3 regions of the Vreelandella sp. V005 genome follow, and region 3 is predicted to be linked to each of the others. Evidence: predicted binding sites of a transcription regulator. Region 3 holds the regulator's gene; each other region holds the start of a gene.
What was found. The regulator sigma-54, encoded in region 3, starts transcription at its own class of promoters, with help from an activator protein. The targets are predictions, from matches to a motif close to TGGCACNNNNNTTGCTNT.
Positions count from the first base shown of each region.

Region 1: the regulator sigma-54 is predicted to act here: its motif matches at 3,552-3,569, upstream of ACUN8H_RS09230 (NCS1 family nucleobase:cation symporter-1).
Region 2: the regulator sigma-54 is predicted to act here: its motif matches at 4,105-4,122, upstream of ACUN8H_RS10250 (urease accessory protein UreD).

Region 1 covers NZ_JBQXYA010000003.1:132,849-139,081, forward strand. The annotation lists gene ACUN8H_RS09220 (bifunctional diguanylate cyclase/phosphodiesterase) at 1-810, opposite strand, end outside; gene ACUN8H_RS09225 (LysR family transcriptional regulator) at 1,012-1,917, shown strand; gene ACUN8H_RS09230 (NCS1 family nucleobase:cation symporter-1) at 1,979-3,496, opposite strand; gene ACUN8H_RS09235 (nitrilase-related carbon-nitrogen hydrolase) at 4,132-4,998, shown strand; gene hydA (dihydropyrimidinase) at 5,031-6,233, shown strand, end outside.
Region 2 covers NZ_JBQXYA010000003.1:354,239-360,471, forward strand. The annotation lists gene ACUN8H_RS10225 (urease accessory protein UreF) at 1-103, opposite strand, end outside; gene ureE (urease accessory protein UreE) at 93-632, opposite strand; gene ureC (urease subunit alpha) at 781-2,496, opposite strand; gene ACUN8H_RS10240 (urease subunit beta) at 2,493-2,813, opposite strand; gene ureA (urease subunit gamma) at 2,850-3,152, opposite strand; gene ACUN8H_RS10250 (urease accessory protein UreD) at 3,180-4,064, opposite strand; gene urtE (urea ABC transporter ATP-binding subunit UrtE) at 4,322-5,029, opposite strand; gene urtD (urea ABC transporter ATP-binding protein UrtD) at 5,029-5,865, opposite strand; gene urtC (urea ABC transporter permease subunit UrtC) at 5,862-6,233, opposite strand, start outside.
Region 3 covers NZ_JBQXYA010000001.1:87,372-93,604, forward strand. The annotation lists gene ACUN8H_RS00425 (KdsC family phosphatase) at 1-354, shown strand, start outside; gene lptC (LPS export ABC transporter periplasmic protein LptC) at 354-923, shown strand; gene lptA (lipopolysaccharide transport periplasmic protein LptA) at 935-1,426, shown strand; gene lptB (LPS export ABC transporter ATP-binding protein) at 1,438-2,187, shown strand; gene ACUN8H_RS00445 (RNA polymerase factor sigma-54) at 2,326-3,738, shown strand; gene hpf (ribosome hibernation-promoting factor, HPF/YfiA family) at 3,838-4,146, shown strand; gene ACUN8H_RS00455 (PTS sugar transporter subunit IIA) at 4,151-4,621, shown strand; gene rapZ (RNase adapter RapZ) at 4,710-5,639, shown strand; gene ACUN8H_RS00465 (HPr family phosphocarrier protein) at 5,685-5,954, shown strand; gene pmbA (metalloprotease PmbA) at 5,970-6,233, opposite strand, start outside.

The sequences.
Region 1 (6,233 bases), on a different contig from region 3:
CTCACGGCCATCAATAGGGGACACAGCGGTTAACGCGAAAGTGGCTTCGCCACTGGTTAGCCGCTGCACTGTTTCGGTACTTTCAATTTGCTTGCCAACCGTAAACTGCTCGCCGGGTAGCGGATAGCGAGCAATAAACTTTAAACCGGAATCGACCAGCGCAATACTTTCACCGTCGTAAACGCTCATCTGCTCAAGGGAGTCGGCAAAGAGTTCAGGAAGGATGCTAGACACTGTCACACCCGCAAAATCACCGGTGAAGGTATTGACGCGCCGACCATGGTACAAATAGAAGCGCTGATCGCTTTGAGACCAGTAAAGCGGCGTAATCTGTTCCTGCCGTTGGCTATGCTGAAATACTTTAAAAAAACGCGACTCGCCGATGGTCATACCCGCTGGTCGATCAGCTCTGCTGCTCGCAATTAAGCCACCTTCGGCATCGAATACGGCGACCTCATCAATCATCGAGACGTAGGCGGTTAGGTTTTCTAGTGAACGCCGTAATACCTGCGTATTATCACTTGTGGGCATGCCTTGTAACGCCAGGATTTCAGTGAGTCCAAAAAGGGCTTGTCCACTCTGTGCAAAGACCCCTATAGCCCACTCCGTCACGACATTGGCCCGCGCGGCAATGCGTGATTCAGCGGCCTTGATTTCCTGTCGGTACTGGGCGTTAAGCAGCCAGGCAAAAAGGAACGTCATAACGAAAAGCGCTGACAGATAAGCCGCCACCACGTTTCGCCGCTGGCGGCGGTAGGTAGGAGTAGCCTTCAATGTATTATCACTTACATCATTGGGAGTAACAGACATCGCACAGAGGCCTTATTCAGGTATCCAACCAGGACACCTGATACAGTGTAAAAAAACAGCAACGATACACCACACGCGCTGAGACGTGGCTTAAACCGATAGTGCCGGGGTGCTTATGGGTTGTATATCAGTTTTTATCACAGGCAATACGTTAAAAAGCGTGACGTTATAGGTTAAGAGGCTGCGTACTAAGGAATTGCTATGGCATCGCTGAGCCAAATGAGCGACTACGAGATTCGTCTCATTCGAATTTTCAAAACGGTGGTTGAATGCGGCGGTTTTACGGCAGCGGAAACCACGCTTGGCATCAGTCGTTCGGCGATTAGTCAGCACATGAACGATTTGGAAGGCAGGCTGGGGTTCTCACTCTGCCAGCGAGGCCGTAGCGGGTTTAGTTTAACCGAAGAAGGTAAAGAGATTTACCAGGCGGGTTTGACGCTACTTACCGCGCTGGAAACGTTTAAAAGCGACGTCAACGCCTTACACCATACCGTCAAAGGCGAGCTGAATATCGGCATTACCGATAACCTCGTCACGCTACCCGCGATGGACGTGACCCACGCGCTGGCAGCGCTCACTGCGCCTCATCACGAGGTAATGGTTCATATTCATATGGAGCCATCCGATGCGGTGATTCGGGGCGTGATGGACGGCCATTTACACGTCGGGGTGGTACCTGCAGTGAACTTGCCCACCAGCTTGGAGAGTCGACACCTCTATGACGAGCCTTCGTTCCTCTACTGCGCAGCCGGTCATCCGCTGTTTAGCGTGCCCAATGAGGCACTGAGCCTCGCCCAGCTCAACAACCACCCAGCGATTCGACCTCGCTACCCCCTACCCGATACCGCACGCCAAGCGCATGAAGCGCTCAATCTGCAAGCGTCTGCCTCTGATCGCGAAGGCGCGGCATTTCTGATCCTGACCGGGCGATTTATCGGTTTTCTACCCGAGCACGTCGCCGAACAATGGGTAAGCGCAGGCAAAATGCGCACCCTTCATGCCGACTCCCAGCACTACCGTGTTCCGTTTGTACTAATCACCCGCCACGACAGACGCCCCAATCGGGTGGTGGATGCGTTTCTGGGGTTTATCAAAGGTGCTGAATAGACACAGCAAATCTCAGCGCTCAGCCGAGATTTGCCCTATTCCCGCTTGCCCCGCCTAGGTATTAGGAGTGCTTGGATACCTCACTGGCCATGATGGGCGCAGGCCCCGCTTGGGTAGACGATGCCAACATTTGGCTCGCGACAAAATAAACAATGGCGCCTAGCGCAGAGCCAGTGAACCAGCCGTAATCGTAGAACCAGTTCATTGTACCGGTTAGCAGGGAGATCAAGGTAAGCAGTACTGGCACCCCAAACGCAATAAAGCCGGCCACATTCACCGCTGGGTAGGCGTGGTTGTCCAGATAAAGACTCGGCACATCCAAACGCTGTTTTTTAATTAGAAAGTAGTCGACCGCCATAATGCCCGCTATCGGGCCGAGTAGGCTGGAGTAACCGAGCAGCCAGTTGGAGTACATCTGCTCGAGTGACACGCCCGGAGGAATCACACCTGCCTTTTGCAGCAGATCGTAGCCCATCAGCAAAACACCCACCGCGCCGGTCATTAGCACGCCGCGGGTCTGATTAATCAGTTTGGGCGCAATATTCTGGAAATCATTGGTAGGCGAAACAATATTCGACGCTGTGTTAGTGGAAATCGTAGCAATGATGATCAGCAGCATCGCCATGACGACCCAGAAGGGGCTGTCGATATAACCAATCAGCCGCACTGGATCGGCAACGGTTTGTCCCACCAGCGTCTCAGACGCCGCAGTTAACACGACACCCAGGGCGGCAAAGAAGAACATTGTCAGCGGCAGTCCGATGATCTGGCCAGCAATCTGGTCTTTCTGGCTTTTGGCAAAGCGGCTGAAGTCAGGGATATTCAGTGACAAGGTGGCCCAAAACCCCACCATGGCGGTCAAACCCGCAAAGAAATAACCATAAACGGAAGCACCCTCTGGGCGTGACGGCGGCTGCGCCAGCAGCTCTGTCATCGACATGTTTGGCCACGCCCACATCATCAGCCCAACGCCCACTGCCAACAAAAGCGGTGCGGCCAAGGTTTCCAGCCATTTGATGGATTCTGCACCGCGGATCACCACATACAGGTTCATTGCGCCGAATACGAAAAAGCCAATTACCTCCCCCACGCCGCCAAGCGCCGCCCAGGCAGGAATTAACTCCGAAAGCAGCAAATGAATTGCCAAGCCACCGAACATGGTTTGAATACCGAACCAGCCACAGCCGACTAACGCACGCACCAAGCAGGGCACATTCGAGCCTAGAATGCCGAACGAAGAGCGCAGCACAACGGGGAAAGGGATACCGAATTTGGTGCCTGGAAACGCATTGAGCGTCAGTGGAATCAGCACAATCACGTTGGCCAGCAAGATGGCAAAGAGCGCCTCGCCAACGCTTAAGCCAAAGTAGGCGGTCAATACGCCACCCAGTGTATAGGTGGGAACGCAGATCGACATCCCGACCCACAGCGCCGCAATGTTCCACTTGCTCCAGGTGCGCTCGCTGGCCTGGGTAGGAGCAATATCCTCATTGAAGCGAGGACTATTGCGCACATCCTCACCGACTTTAAGTTCAATCAGCCCCTCTCTGTCGATCATCTGGGTTCTTGAGCCAGTCATTTTATTCTCCTCAGCAGCGATATTGCCGATCGCATTCACGGGTTCAGCTCTCGTTACAGCAATAAACATGCCTAAAAACAAAGCATGCCCGTTAACTTATTGAACAAAAAGCTGACTTAAATGACAGTTAGGCAATCACTCCCTATTAAATTGTTATTGTTTTAATCAACACATAGAAACTCCCCTAAAAAACATAGCTGGTTAAAAAAATAACGCACCAAAAAGATACATTAAATTTCAGAAAAATCGCAAATAACAATAATAACCAACTGATATTTATAACTATAAATAAATCACCATTTATGTGCATGCATTCACCAAATAAGTAAAATTGATGATAAAAGACAATATTTACATATAAAATCAATTAGTTAATAAAAACTAACGCCCATAGTAAAAAAACCTTGAAAAGCGACTGCATAAAGGACTATGTTCAAAAAGCTGTCAATTATGACAACTTTACTCATAACAATAATCCGTCGGCATTTAGCCGATGTCACTACACGCCAAGCAATCAACGCTAATGGCTCATCCATAGCGGCTCACAAACATTAGCAATACCTGATTACTGCGGACCGTTACTCCCACTACAAACGAGCCAACGGTTGGCGCGTAGGACACGAGAGGGCTTTTGTATGCAGAAAATGAAAATCGGCCTGATTCAAATGGGTCTAAAAACCAGTACGGATTTGGAACCGGCCGCGATTCGCGATGCCATGAACGAAGCGCACCTACCCATGATCCAGCAAGCGGCTGAGCAAGGTGTGCAGGTACTGTGCTTCCAAGAAGTGTTCAACCAACCCTACTTTTGCCCCAGCCAGGATGGCAAATGGTACGCCGCCGCCGAGCGCGTACCGGAAGGCCCCACCTGCCAAATGATGCAAAAACTCGCCGCCGAACACCGTATGGTCATTATCGTGCCGGTGTACGAAGAAACCGAGACGGGCGTTTACTACAACACCGCGGCGGTCTTCGATGCTGACGGTAGCTACCTAGGTAAATATCACAAAACCCATATTCCCCAAGTGGCCGGTTTTTGGGAAAAATTCTTCTTCAAGCCAGGCCAATCCAACTGGCCAGTGTTCGATACCACCTACGGCAAGATTGGCGTGTATATCTGCTATGACCGCCACTTCCCCGAAGGCTGGCGGGCGCTGGCGCTCAACGGCGCCGAGGTGATCTTCAACCCCTCAGCCACCGTCGCTGGGCTTTCCCAATATTTATGGGAGCTGGAACAGCCCGCTTCAGCCGCCGCCAATGGCTGCTTTATCGCTGCAATCAACCGTGTGGGCACCGAGGCACCCTGGAATATTGGCGACTTTTACGGCTCCAGCTACATCGTTAATCCGCGCGGCAAGATCGAAGCCCAGGCCAGCGACACCGACGACGAACTGCTGGTACACGAGATCGATCTGGATATGGTGCGCGAGGTGCGCAACAACTGGCAGTTCTTCCGTGACCGCCGCCCCGAGACTTATACCCGCCTCACCGACGGCGAATAAGCCGCAGCCAGCCATTATTGAGGGAGTGCATCATGAGCTTATTGATCAAGGGCGGCACTGTCGTCACCCACGCCGACACCTACCGCGCCGACGTACTCTGCGTCGATGGAAAAATCCATGCCATCGGCACCGATCTCGATATTCCCGAAGGCTGCGAGATCGTCGATGCCAGCCATCAACTGGTAATGCCCGGCGGCATCGACCCCCACACCCATATGCAGATGCCGTTTATGGGCGCGGTGGCCAGCGAGGATTTTTACACCGGCACCGCCGCGGCCATGGCGGGCGGCACCACGACCATTATTGACTTTGTGATCCCCAGCCCCGGCCAGTCGCTGCTGGAAGCCTTCGATACCTGGCAAGGCTGGGCGGAAAAAGCCGCCACCGACTTCGCTTTCCACGTGGCGATCACCTGGTGGGACGAGAGCGTGCGAGAGGAGATGGGCACCCTGGTAAGCGAGCACGGCGTCAACAGCTTCAAGCATTTTATGGCCTACAAAGGTGCCATCATGGCCACCGATGACATTTTGGTGGAAAGCTTTTCGCGCTGCTTAGAGCTGGGTGCGATCCCCACGGTACATGCGGAAAACGGTGAGCTTGTGTACCACATGCAGCAGAAACTGCTCGCCCAAGGCATTACCGGGCCGGAAGCTCATCCGCTGTCTCGCCCGCCGCAAGTGGAAGGCGAAGCCGCCAGCCGCGCTATTCGTATTGCCAGCACGTTAGGCGCGCCGGTCTATCTCGTCCACGTGTCTACCAAAGATGCCGTGGATGAAATCGCCTACGCCCGCCAGCAGGGCCATCCCGTATTTGGCGAGTGTTTAGCCGGGCATTTGGTGATCGACGACAGCGTGTACCAGCACCCGGACTGGGCCACGGCGGCCGCTCACGTGATGAGTCCGCCCTTCCGCCCTAAAGGCCATCAAGAGGCGCTATGGCATGGCCTTCAATCGGGAAACTTACAAACCACTGCCACCGACCATTGCTGCTTCTGCGAAGAGCAGAAAGCCGCCGGTAAAGATGACTTTACCAAGATTCCTAACGGCACCGCAGGTGTGGAAGATCGCTTAGCCGTGCTGTGGGACGAAGGCGTGAATACAGGCAAGCTCTCGCCCCAGGAGTTTGTCGCCGTCACTTCCACCAATACCGCCAAGATATTCAACCTCTACCCACGCAAAGGGGCGATTCAAGTGGGTGCCGATGCGGATATCGTGGTGTGGGACCCGAACGGCACA
Region 2 (6,233 bases), on a different contig from region 3:
ACGCAAAGGCACCAATCGGCAGCGCGGGGCTCACCAACTGCATCAGCCCCAGCAGCGCCAGCTCATCGCTCTGTCTTTCTAGTGCGTTAATCTCAGTGTGCATGGTGGTGCTCATGCGGGTGGTCATGATCGTGTGAATGATCATGAGAATGGTCGTGTGAATGAGCGTGTGAATGGCTATGCCCACCGCCCACTTGGTTATAAGCACCCGGCTCGGGGTCGAAGGTGGCGTTGTGGTGCTCTAGTTCGGCACCCAGCAGTTGGGCGAGTTCTTCCAGCACGTGGTCTGGCGGGAAGCGCACCCAGCCGCCCTTTTCATCTTCACCCAGCGCCAGCTGTACGTGACGATTACCCAGGTGATAAGCCAGCCGCGCCAGGGGTAAGCCAGTACTCACTCGCGCGGTAACTACCGGCTCAACGGCGGCGCAGACACGCACGACTTCGCCGCTTTCGGCTTTCAGGCCTTCGCCGCTGCGCAGCACCGGGCCGCGATCAAGAAACAGGCCCAGCTCGCGGCCGCCATCGCTCTTGGTTTTTAAGCGCCCGCGAATGCGCAGCTCGAAGGGCAGCGTGAGCGTGTCGCTGGCAGCGCCTTCCTCTATCGGCCCTAAGCGTTCTATTAGTTTTAGCATGACTAGCGTCCTTTCTCGCTCGGTGCGGCTTTGCCGGGGGTAGGCCGTAGAGAGGGTCTTTTGCCATGGATGGCAAAAGTAGCGTACACGGACGTATTCACAGCGCCCTCTCGTAGGCCTACCCCCGGCCCCCCGGATAATGGTGCAATCAAAACAAATGATACCGCTGAGCCAGCGGGAGCTCGGTGGCAGGCTCGCAGGTTAAAATTTCACCGTCGCAGCGCACTTCGTAGGTTTGCGGGTCGACGGTCAAATCGGGGCAGGCATCATTGAGCTTCATATCCTGTTTGCGCACTTGCCGCACGTTTTTACACGCCGCCAGTTCGCTGTTTAGCCCCAGGGTCTCTTTAATACCTGTATCCAGCGCGGCTTGGCTGACAAAACTGAGCCGGGTTTGGCTCGCTGCGCGGCCAAAGGCACCAAACATATAGCGGTAGTGGACCGGCTGCGGCGTGGGAATCGAAGCATTGGGGTCGCCCATAGGCGCCGCTGCAATCATGCCGCCTTTGATCATCATGGCCGGCTTGACGCCAAAGAAAGCCGGTTTCCAAAGCACCAGATCCGCCAGCTTACCAACTTCGATGGAGCCCACTTCGTGAGCGATGCCGTGGGTGATCGCCGGGTTAATGGTGTACTTGGCAATATAGCGCTTGGCGCGGAAGTTATCGGCGCCCAGTACCTCATCTTCCGGCAGCAGGCCGCGCTGCACTTTCATCTTATGCGCCGTTTGCCAGGCACGGCAGACTACCTCTCCGACTCGTCCCATGGCCTGGGAGTCCGAGGCGATCATCGAGATCACGCCCAGGTCATGCAGGATATCTTCCGCGGCGATGGTTTCACGGCGAATGCGCGAGTCGGCAAAGGCGACGTCTTCGGGAATATTGGGGTCGAGATGGTGGCACACCATCAGCATATCGAGATGTTCGTCGATGGTGTTGACCGTGTAGGGCCGCGTTGGGTTAGTAGACGATGGCAGTACGTAGGGTTTGGAACAGGCGGTGAGAATATCCGGCGCGTGGCCACCACCGGCGCCTTCGGTGTGGTAGGTGTGAATGCAGCGCTCTTTAAACGCGGCCAGCGTGTCCTCCACAAAGCCCGATTCGTTCAGGGTATCGGTGTGGATCGCCACCTGCACATCGTAAGCATCGGCCACGTTCAGGCAGTTATTGATTGAAGCGGGCGTAGTGCCCCAGTCTTCGTGCAGCTTGAGGCCCATCGCGCCCGCTTTAAGCTGAAGCTCCAGGGATTCCGGCAGGCTGGCGTTGCCCTTACCCAGAAAGCCGATATTCATCGGCATATCGTCCACCGCCTGGAGCATTTTACCAATATGCCAGGGGCCTGGCGTGCAGGTAGTGGCGTTGGAACCTGTAGCCGGGCCGGTGCCGCCGCCGAGCATGGTGGTCACGCCGCTCATCAGCGCTTCTTCAACCTGTTGGGGGCAGATAAAGTGGATGTGGGAATCGATACCGCCCGCGGTGAGTATTTTACCTTCGCCGGAAATGATTTCAGTGCCGGGGCCAATCACGATCTCCACATCAGGCTGTACGTCGGGGTTGCCCGCCTTGCCAATCGCGGCGATGCGACCTTTCTGAATGCCCACATCAGCTTTGACGATGCCCCACCAGTCGAGAATCAGCGCATTGGTGATGACCGTATCCATGACCGTGTCGTCAGCACGCTGGCTTTGGCCCATGCCGTCGCGGATGACTTTGCCGCCGCCGAACTTTACCTCATCGCCGTAATGGGTGGCGTCTTTCTCGACTTCGATCCACAGCTCGGTATCGCCCAGGCGCACACGGTCGCCCACCGTGGGGCCGTACATATCAGCGTAGGCTTGTCGGCTGATTTTGTTGGTCGGCTTCATTGTTTATCCCCCTCTAGCGCGCCCATCACTTCACCGCGGAAGCCGTAAATTTCGCGCTTGCCGACAAATGGAATCAGCGTGACTTCGCGGGTCTGGCCGGGCTCAAAGCGAATCGCCGTGCCGGCGGCCACGTCCAGGCGAAAGCCTCGGGTTTTGTCGCGATCAAACACCAGCGCCGGGTTGGCTTCGGCGAAGTGGTAGTGGGAGCCGATCTGGATTGGGCGGTCGCCGGTATTGGCCACTTCGACACTAATCCGCTCACGCCCCACACACAGCTCGATATCACCCTGTTTTAATTGGTACTGTCCTGGAATCATTGGGCCGGGAATCATCAGGCGCTCTCCTGCTGAAAACTAGTTGATAGGTGTGTGGACAGTAACCAGCTTGGTGCCGTCCGGGAAGGTGGCTTCCACCTGCACTTCGTCGACCATTTCAGCCACGCCTTCCATCACATCGTCACGGCTAAGAATCTCGCGGCCATAGCTCATTAAGTCCGCCACACTACGGCCATCCCGGGCGCCTTCCATAATCTCAAAGCTGATCAGCGCTACCGCTTCGGGGTAGTTCAGCTTCAGCCCGCGTGCCTTACGACGCTCCGCCAGTTGGGCGGCAGAGAACAGCAGGAGCTTGTCTTTATCTCTTGGGGTTAATTCCATGGGGCGTTTCTCCAGCAATCTATTCGATTAGGTTAACCAAATACGCGGTGTATGGGCGTCTCGCTCAATCCATAGGGGGCGCAAAAGTTGCCAAGCCTGCTCGCATAATGCCCAGGCTTCATTACGCGAGTTACCCAAGTATCGTAGTAGCAGCACGCCATGGCGGACGGTCACCGCCCAGCGTGCGTTATCCGGCAGCGCTTCACGCAACGCTTCAATCGCCCCAGGCGCATCATCAATACCTACCGCCCAGAGCGTGGCCTGCACGGTGGCACCACCCTGCCCCCAGCGCCCAGCAAAGCGTGGGTGAAGTGGGTCTAACGGTTGACGTTCTAACCACAGCGGCTTGCCGTCCAGGGTTAAGCGGAAGTGTTGCTCAATGCGGCCTGAAATGTAGGGTAAATCGCTCGCCGGGCGGCCTAGCGCCATCACTTCCCAGCCCAAGCAGCGGGCACTGCCATGCAGCTCGATATGGGTGCGCTGCTCGCCTTTCGAGCCATCGAAGGCGATAGTCTCCTGGGGCAGCCACTCCAGCGTGGCGCCATCTTCAACGCTTAACCGGGTGTGCTGGGTCCAAGCCACGCCCTGACTATCAGCTTTGTAGAGTTTATTGGCAGCAGGTGTTGTGAGTAGCGCATGGGCACCGCCCTCGACATGGGCGCCAATGGTAAGCGCATCGCCGCTCACCAGCCCGCCTGGTGGGTGAAGCACGTATACATGGCATACCTCACTGCGGCCTTCCGGGTAAAACGGCCGTTGCACCCGCAGCGGCCCCTGGTGACGCGCCTGTACCATGCGAGTAACGCCGTCGCGCTGGGCAAAACGCAGAGCCAACGAAGCCGCCCAGTGGCGGCCTTGATCAAAACGGTGGCCAGAGGCAAGGGGGGATTTTGCGATATCGCATAGCATCATAATTAGCTATCGCTTCCTTTCAGTAAGCCGTTAGCTAATCAGTGCAATTAATGCGCCAAAATGGTGAAAGGCGGTGAGCCCTGTACTTTCTCAAGTACACATCCGTTATAAAGGGTGTCCGCCGTCGAAACATGCACCAAAAAAGATCACAAAGAACCTCATTAGCACCAAAAAAGAGCGCCTGTATGGCTAACAGTAGAAGGAAGATATTGGCCCGCCAGGGTGACGGGCGTAGAGGGAAAATAGGTGTGGATAAATCAAACCGTCAAGTGCTGCTTGATCAGCTCATTGGAAAGCTCGCTGATCTCGCCTTTGGCTACCGGGCGGCCGCGATCCATGATCACAAAGCGGTCGGCGTACTTACGAGCGAAGGGCAGCTTCTGCTCCACCAACAGTACAGTTAAACCATCCTCGTTGATCAGCTGGCGAATCACCTGACCGATCTGGGCGACGATATTGGGCTGGATGCCCTCCCCCGGCTCATCCAGAATCAGCAGCTTGGGCTCGATGACCAGTGCGCGGCCAATCGCCAGCTGCTGCTGTTGCCCGCCGGATAAATCACCGCCACGGCGGTGTTTCATCTCTTTAAGCACCGGGAACAGCTCGTAGACCCGCTCAGGAATCTTTTTCAGCCCATCGCTGCGGGCGGCTAGGCCGGTGCGCAGGTTCTCCTCCACGGTCAGCAGCGGAAATATCTGCCGCCCTTGAGGCACGTAGCCAATCCCCAACCGCGAGCGCGCTTCAATGGCTTTTTTAGTCAGTTGGATCTCGCCTGCCTCGCTTGAGTAGCGCAGCTCACCGCTTTTGACCGCCACTTCACCCATCACGGCTTTCAGCAGCGTGGTTTTACCCACGCCGTTGCGCCCCATCACGCAGGTGCACTCCCCGGCGGGCACTTCAAGGTCCAAATCCCACAGGGTATGGCTTTCGCCGTAGAACTGGTTGAGCTTTTCAATGGCTAGCATTAGGCGGCCTCCTCGTCATCGGCACCCAGGTAGACCTCGATCACTTTAGGGTCGTTGGAGACTTGATCCATGGTGCCTTCCGCCAGCACGCTGCCCTGGTGCAGTACGGTCACTTGGCGGGCAATCGAACGCACGAAGCCCATGTCGTGTTCCACCACCATCACGGACTGCTTGCCCGCCAGCCCGGTGAGTAGCTCGGCGGTGCGCTCCATCTCCTGCTCGGTCATGCCCGCCACTGGCTCATCCACCAGCAGTAGACGCGGGCGCTGCATCAGCAGCATACCGATTTCCAGCCACTGCTTCTGTCCATGGGAAAGAATGCCTGCGGGCTGATGGCGCAGTGCCGTCAAGCCGATGGTTTCCAGTACTTCATCGATGCGGTCTTTGATCTCGCCGGTCATGCGGGCAGTTAGGGTGGGAAAGATCCGCTTGTCGGCGGCCATGGCCAATTCCAGGTTTTCAAACACCGAGAGCGCTTCAAACACGGTGGGCTTTTGAAACTTGCGGCCAATGCCCAGGCTGGCGATATCGGGCTCGTTCATATGCAACAAATTATGACGGCTACCGAACCACACACTGCCGCTATTGGGTCGGGTTTTGCCGGTGATGATATCCATCATGGTGGTTTTGCCCGCCCCATTGGGGCCGATAATGCAGCGCAGCTCACCGTCGTTGATAGTCAGGTTGAGATTATTGATGGCTTTGAAGCCATCAAAGCTCACGGTGACATCTTCCATATAGAGAATCGGCCCGTGGCGAACGTCCACCGGTGAGGCCTGAGGCGCCATGAAATCGAACACCCGGTCACGCTGGGTCAGCGATTGCAGCAAACTCATGCTGAGGCCTCCTTGGATGTCTGTTGTTGGTCAGGGTTAGCCGAATCGTCGCGCTTACGGCGCTTGAGGTAGCCAAACAGCCCCGCCACCCCTTTGGGCAGAAACACCGTGACCAGTACGAACATCGCGCCCAGGGCAAACAGCCAGGCATCGGGCATGACGCCAGTAAAGATGGTTTTGGCGTAGTTGACCAAAATGGCGCCAATCACCGCGCCATACAGCGTGGCGCGACCGCCCAGCGCTACCCACAGCACAATCTCGATGGAGAAAATAGGCGAGAATTCGCTGGGGTTGATAATCCCCACTTGCGGCACGTAAAGCGCCCCGGCCAGGCCCGCCAGCATGGCCGATACCACAAACACAAACAG
Region 3 (6,233 bases):
ACCGGCCGTGACTCCCCCATGGTTAGCCAGCGTGCGGCTTCGCTTGGCATTGATCTGGTGCATCAAGGTTGCGAAGACAAGCTCGCTACGTTGCGCGGGCTTTGCCAGCGTCTCGATATTGAGTTGGAGCAAGTTGCCTACTGCGGTGACGATCTACCGGACTTGGCAGCCATCAAGCGTTGCGGCATCGGCATCACCGTTCCCAATGCGCCAGATTACATGCACACCCACGCCGACTGGATCACCGACCGCCTAGGCGGGCACGGCGCAGTGCGTGAAATTTGTGACACGCTGCTAGAGTCGCAAGGGCACTGGGGCGCAGTGCTGGATACTTACCTGCACGGTCGCACGTAATGACTAAACGGTTTAAAACACGCGCCTGGCTAGCCGGGCTGGTAATGGCGTTGGGCGCCTTGCTGGTTTGGCTCGACCCGCGTGGGCCCCAAGACACGACTATCGATCCCGAAGCGCAGGCCCAAGAACCAGGCCACGTGTTGGAAAACGCTGAGATAACCCTGTTCGGCGATAATGGCAAAATATTACAGGCGCTTAAAACACCGCGCCTGATCCATACGCCGCAACAAAGCGAAACTTGGACGGAAGAACCCGAAGCCATTTTATACGACAGCGAAAACCGTCAATGGCTGGCCAGCGCCGATATTGGCACCCTTAACACGGCCACCCAGGCCTTGCTGTTGTCAGGATCAGCCCGCCTGATCGCACCGGATGAGGGTTGGCAGTTAGATACTGAATTATTGCACTATGACGGACTAAACCAACATGCGTGGAGCGAAACACCGGTGCTGCTGCAACAGCCGCCCCAGCAAATGAGCGCGTCACGGATGGATGCTTGGCTTAACGAAAGCCAAGTTCGCCTAACGGATAATGTACGTGGCTCGCACCCTCCGGCCACGCAACGCTAACAGGATTCGCCATGAAAACACTGCTATCTACTGCCCTATTTGCCTTAGCGCTGCCGCTCTCGGCCCTGGCCCAAAACAGTCAGGCCCCGGTGGAAGTCGAAGCCGATCGTTTAGATCTTGATCAGCGCGCGGGTACCGCTGTCTACAGCGGCGATGTCAACATCCGTCAAGGTGAAATGCAGTTACGAGGCGATCGTGTAGAGATCGAACGCAATGAGGCAGGTGAGCTCTCCCGCGCCACCTCGACCGGTGAACGCGCCTACTTGCGCCATCAGGTCGAAGGGCAAGAAGGTCCTACGGAAGGCTGGGCAAGGCGCATTATTTATCATGTCGCCGAGCGTCGGGTCGAGCTGATAGACCAAGCCGAATTGATCCAACAAGCAGATACCTTTACCGGCGGTCGTCTTGAATATTTCATTGACCGTGAAGTGATCCAAGCGCGCTCTGACGTAGACGGCAGCGAACCCCAGCGTATCCGCATGACGCTTCAGCCCGAACAATAGGGAGCCACGCTTTGGCAACTACAGACACTGCGCCCATCAAAACCTTGTATGCCCACCACTTGGCCAAAAGCTACAAACGTCGCCGGGTGGTCAAAGACATTAATTTAGAGATTTCCCAAGGCAGCGTGGTTGGCTTGCTCGGCCCCAACGGCGCGGGCAAAACCACCTCGTTTTATATGATCGTGGGGCTGGTAAAATCCGATGCAGGCAAAGTGGGCATCGACGAGGTAGACCTCACCCGCGCTCCCATGCATGAGCGTGCAGCGGCGGGGATTGGCTACCTGCCACAAGAGGCGTCGATTTTCCGTAAATTATCGGTCGCCGATAATATTATGGCGATACTTGAAACGCGCAAAGAGCTTAACCGCAGCGATCGCGAGCAGCGCCTGGAGGCACTGCTAGAAGACTTCCATATCACGCATATTCGCGACAACCTGGGCATGAGCCTTTCAGGCGGCGAACGCAGGCGAGTAGAAATAGCTCGCTCACTAGCCACGGAACCCGCCTTTATATTATTGGATGAGCCGTTTGCTGGCGTTGACCCCATTTCGGTCGGCGAGATTAAAACCATCATCCGGGCTCTTAAGCAGCGTCATATTGGCGTACTCATCACTGACCACAACGTGCGCGAAACGCTCGACATCTGCGATATCGCCTACATCGTGGGCGATGGGCAGATCATCGCCAGCGGCTCAACCGAATCGATTCTGACTAACCAAAAAGTGAGAGACGTTTATTTAGGCGCTGATTTTCGCCTCTGAGTTGATTTTTGCATCTAAACTTTTTGCCTCTAAATCGTGTTCCACAACAACTTTACTACCAATGGCATGCTTATTGCACTTGCGCCCAGGAGCTACTCACACTAGGGTGGAGCATTCTGATTAACGAGTGGTTCTCAGATGGTCATGAAAGCTTCTCTCCAACTGCGTATCGGCACACAGCTAACCATGACGCCTCAGCTGCAGCAGGCGATTGCCCTGCTACAGCTGTCAACGCTGGACCTCCGTCAAGAAATTCAGCAGGCCTTGGATGCCAATCCCCTGCTGGAACAGGAAGATGAATTTAGCGAGCAGGCCGTCAGCGAGACTAAAGAGGAAGAGTGGTCAGAGAGTATTCCTACCGAATTATCCGTCGACAGCGACTGGTCTGACACCTATCAAGACGTTGGCACTCACAGCGGCAGCAGCGAAGGCCCTGACTTCGAGCGTCAGGCGGCTGGCCAGAGTCTTCATGGGCACTTGCTGTGGCAACTTGCGATGACCGATTTTGGTGCCAGGGAGCAGCTAGTCGCAGAAAGCCTAATCGATGCGCTTGACGCGAATGGCTACTTAACCCAGCCGCTTAATGACATCCGTGAAGGGCTTCGCGACCAGGGAATCGAAGGGCTCAGCCAGCGCGAAGTAGAAACCATTCTACTTAAACTCCAGCAGTTCGAGCCCACGGGGATATTTGCCCGCGACTTGCGGGAGTGCTTAATGCTGCAGTTGGCTGCCCTGCCCGATAACACACCACTACTGGTGCCCGCTCGTCGCTTAGTGCGTCAATTTCTTGAAGCATTGGGTAAAGACGACATACGTTTGCTCAAGCGCCGCCTGGGGCTCGATGACGCCCAATTGGCGGATGTCATTCTGCTAATACGCAGTCTTGATCCCCGCCCAGGCAGCGCCTATGGCGATACCGACGACAGCTACGTAACGCCGGATCTCGTCGTACGCCATGACCATGAAGGCTGGCACTTAGAACTCAACCCAGAGGCCCTGCCAAGACTGCGCATTCAGCCCGATTACGCCAGCCTGATCAAACGTGCTGACAAAAGCCAAGACAACCAGTTTTTGAAAGAGCACCTGCAAGAAGCACGCTGGCTGATCAAAAGCCTCTCTAGTCGCAACGATACCTTGCTGCGGGTTGGCCGCGAAATTGTCACACGACAAATTGGCTTTTTAGAACATGGCGAAGAAGCCATGAAACCGCTTATTCTGGCCGATATCGCCGAAGCCGTCGAAATGCACGAGTCGACAATCTCCCGAGTAACCACTCAGAAATTTATTCATACGCCTCGGGGCGTTTTTGAGCTCAAATACTTTTTTTCAAGCCAAGTCAGCGGCCAGGACGGTGACAGCCACTCAAGCACCGCGATCCGCGCCCGCCTTAAGAAGCTAATTCAAGAGGAACCGCCCGGCAAACCACTTTCTGATAGTCGTTTAGTAACACTATTAGGCGAGGGGGGAATTCAGGTAGCCCGCCGTACGGTGGCAAAATATCGCGAAGCGATGGGCATTCCCTCTTCCAGTGAACGCCGTCGCTTACGCTAGCGCTGGTCAACGTTTAAGGGGAAACTCTCGACAAGGGCTTTGCAATACGGCAAAAAGGGTTACAATCGAAGTACAGTCCGATGGATAAGGAGTACGTCAATGCAAGTTAATATCACTGGTCATCACGTAGAACTGACTGACGCCTTGCGTGACTATGTCAACGAAAAGCTTGAACGTGTAGAGCGCCATTACGACAATATAACCACGGTGCAAGTCACCCTATCGGTGGAGAAAGAGCGCCAGCAAGCCGCCTGTACACTGCATGCAGCAGGGGCTGATTTACATGCCGAAGCCCTAGACAGTGATATGTACGCCGCCATTGACGCGTTAGCGGACAAAATTGACCGTCAACTTGTTAAACATAAGGAAAAAGCACAAGCTCGCGCCCAAGGCGCTGGCGTGCGTTAATTCAATGACGTTGGAAACCATACTCCCCCCGGAACGGGTTCTTTTTGACGTCCCCGGGGGCAGCAAAAAAAGGGTGCTGGAGTTTTTCAGCACCTTTATTGCCCAAAATACTCCCAGCCTGGACAGCCAAGAAGTGTTCAGCCGCTTAATCGGCCGCGAGCGCTTGGGCAGCACCGGCATTGGTAATGGCGTGGCTATCCCTCATGCGCGTAGCCCACACTGCACTACTCCCATTGCGGGGTTTTTAAAGCTCACAGAAGCCATTGATTTTGACGCCATCGACGGCGACCCCGTTGACTTGGTATTCGTATTATTGGTGCCAGAGGAAGCGGATGACACGCATCTCTCACTGCTTGGGCAAGTCGCCACCATTATGAACGATTCAGGTACCCGTCAGCAGCTACGTAAAGCAGGCAGCCAGCGCGAATTACTTGAGTTACTTACCGCCAAAATTCGTGATCAAACCTCCCCGTAATAGCCTGAGGCCTGCAGTACCTTATGGCGGGGAAGTTTAACTTCACCACCCTCAACGCAGCTTGCTGATCAAAGCAAAGAGAGACTCTATGCAACTTGTGATCATTAGCGGCCGCTCTGGTTCAGGTAAATCTATCGCCTTACAAGCGCTTGAGGACCTTGGCTATTATGCGATTGATAACCTCCCTGCCATGCTGCTGGGCTCGTTGGTGGACCAACTACGCGACCAAGGCGACCGTGCCCATTTAGCGGTCAGCATTGACGCGCGCAACTTGCCTGGCGCCTTGGAACGACTGCCCTCTATGTTAGAGGAGCTGCGGCAACGTAAGATTAATTTTCAAGTGATCTATTTGACCACGGATGCGCGCATATTACTTGAGCGTTACTCCGCCACTCGTCGTCGCCACCCGCTAACGCGCGACAGCGAAATGACACTTGAAGAAGCCATCAATAAAGAAGAAGAGACGCTACACGATATTCGTGATCTGGCTGATTTATTGATCGATACTTCACGGCTATCGGTTCACGATTTACGCCGCCGGATTACCGACCAAGTGGCACATCAACGGCGCGATAAGCTCACACTGACACTGGAGTCGTTTGGTTATAAGCGTGGGGTTCCGCTGGATGCTGACTTGGTTTTCGACGTACGTTGCCTACCTAATCCTTACTGGGATCCTACCCTTCGCCAATTCACAGGTCGCGATGCCAATATAGTGGCCTTCTTAAGCGGCTACCCTATCGTGGACGCCATGAGTAACGATATTCAGGCTTGGCTTGAGCGCTGGCTACCCGCTTATCAAGATAGCCAACGCAGCTACATGACTATTGCGATTGGCTGCACGGGCGGGCAACACCGCTCGGTCTATATGGTTGAACAGTTAGCAGAGCGATTAGTACACAGCATGGGCGAAATTCAACTGCGTCACCGCGAATTAGGTCTGCAGTACACATTAAGCGAACAGCCAGCTGCTCCGCCTGCTGCTACTCAAACCGGCGAGCAGCCAGCAACGTCTTAAGCGCATCTACCCATTAATGACACCACTCGGCGAAAAGGAACCAGGGTGCCAGAAAGAATACTTACACTGACCAATCAACGTGGCTTACACGCACGCGCGGCAACCAAACTGGTTAAATGCGGCCAACTATTCACGGCAACCATTCGCGTTCACAAACAGCAACAGGTAGCTGACGCGGCTAATATCATGTCGCTGCTCATGCTGGCCGCCCCTTATGGCACGGAGCTAACCATTAACGCCGAAGGTGATGACGCCGAACAGGCGCTTGATGCTATTCAAGCGCTGTTCGATGCTCGCTTTGAAGAAGATCAGTAGCCGTCTTCTAACGGGTTAGTCACCAGCCACCGTCATGGCATCAATCAACCAGCTACCCGTGTGCACACTGCCGCGGGTATCGGTGTCATCACCGATACCGACCAACCCAGCAAACATCCGCTCCAGGTTCCCGGCAATGGTGAACTCCTCGATCGGATACTGCACTTTCCCGTTTTCGACCCAAAAGCCTGCTGCGCCGCGGGAGTAGTCACCGGTAACGCCGTTAACGCCCTGCCCCATCAATTCTGTTACCCAAATACCCCGTCCCATCTCTTGCAG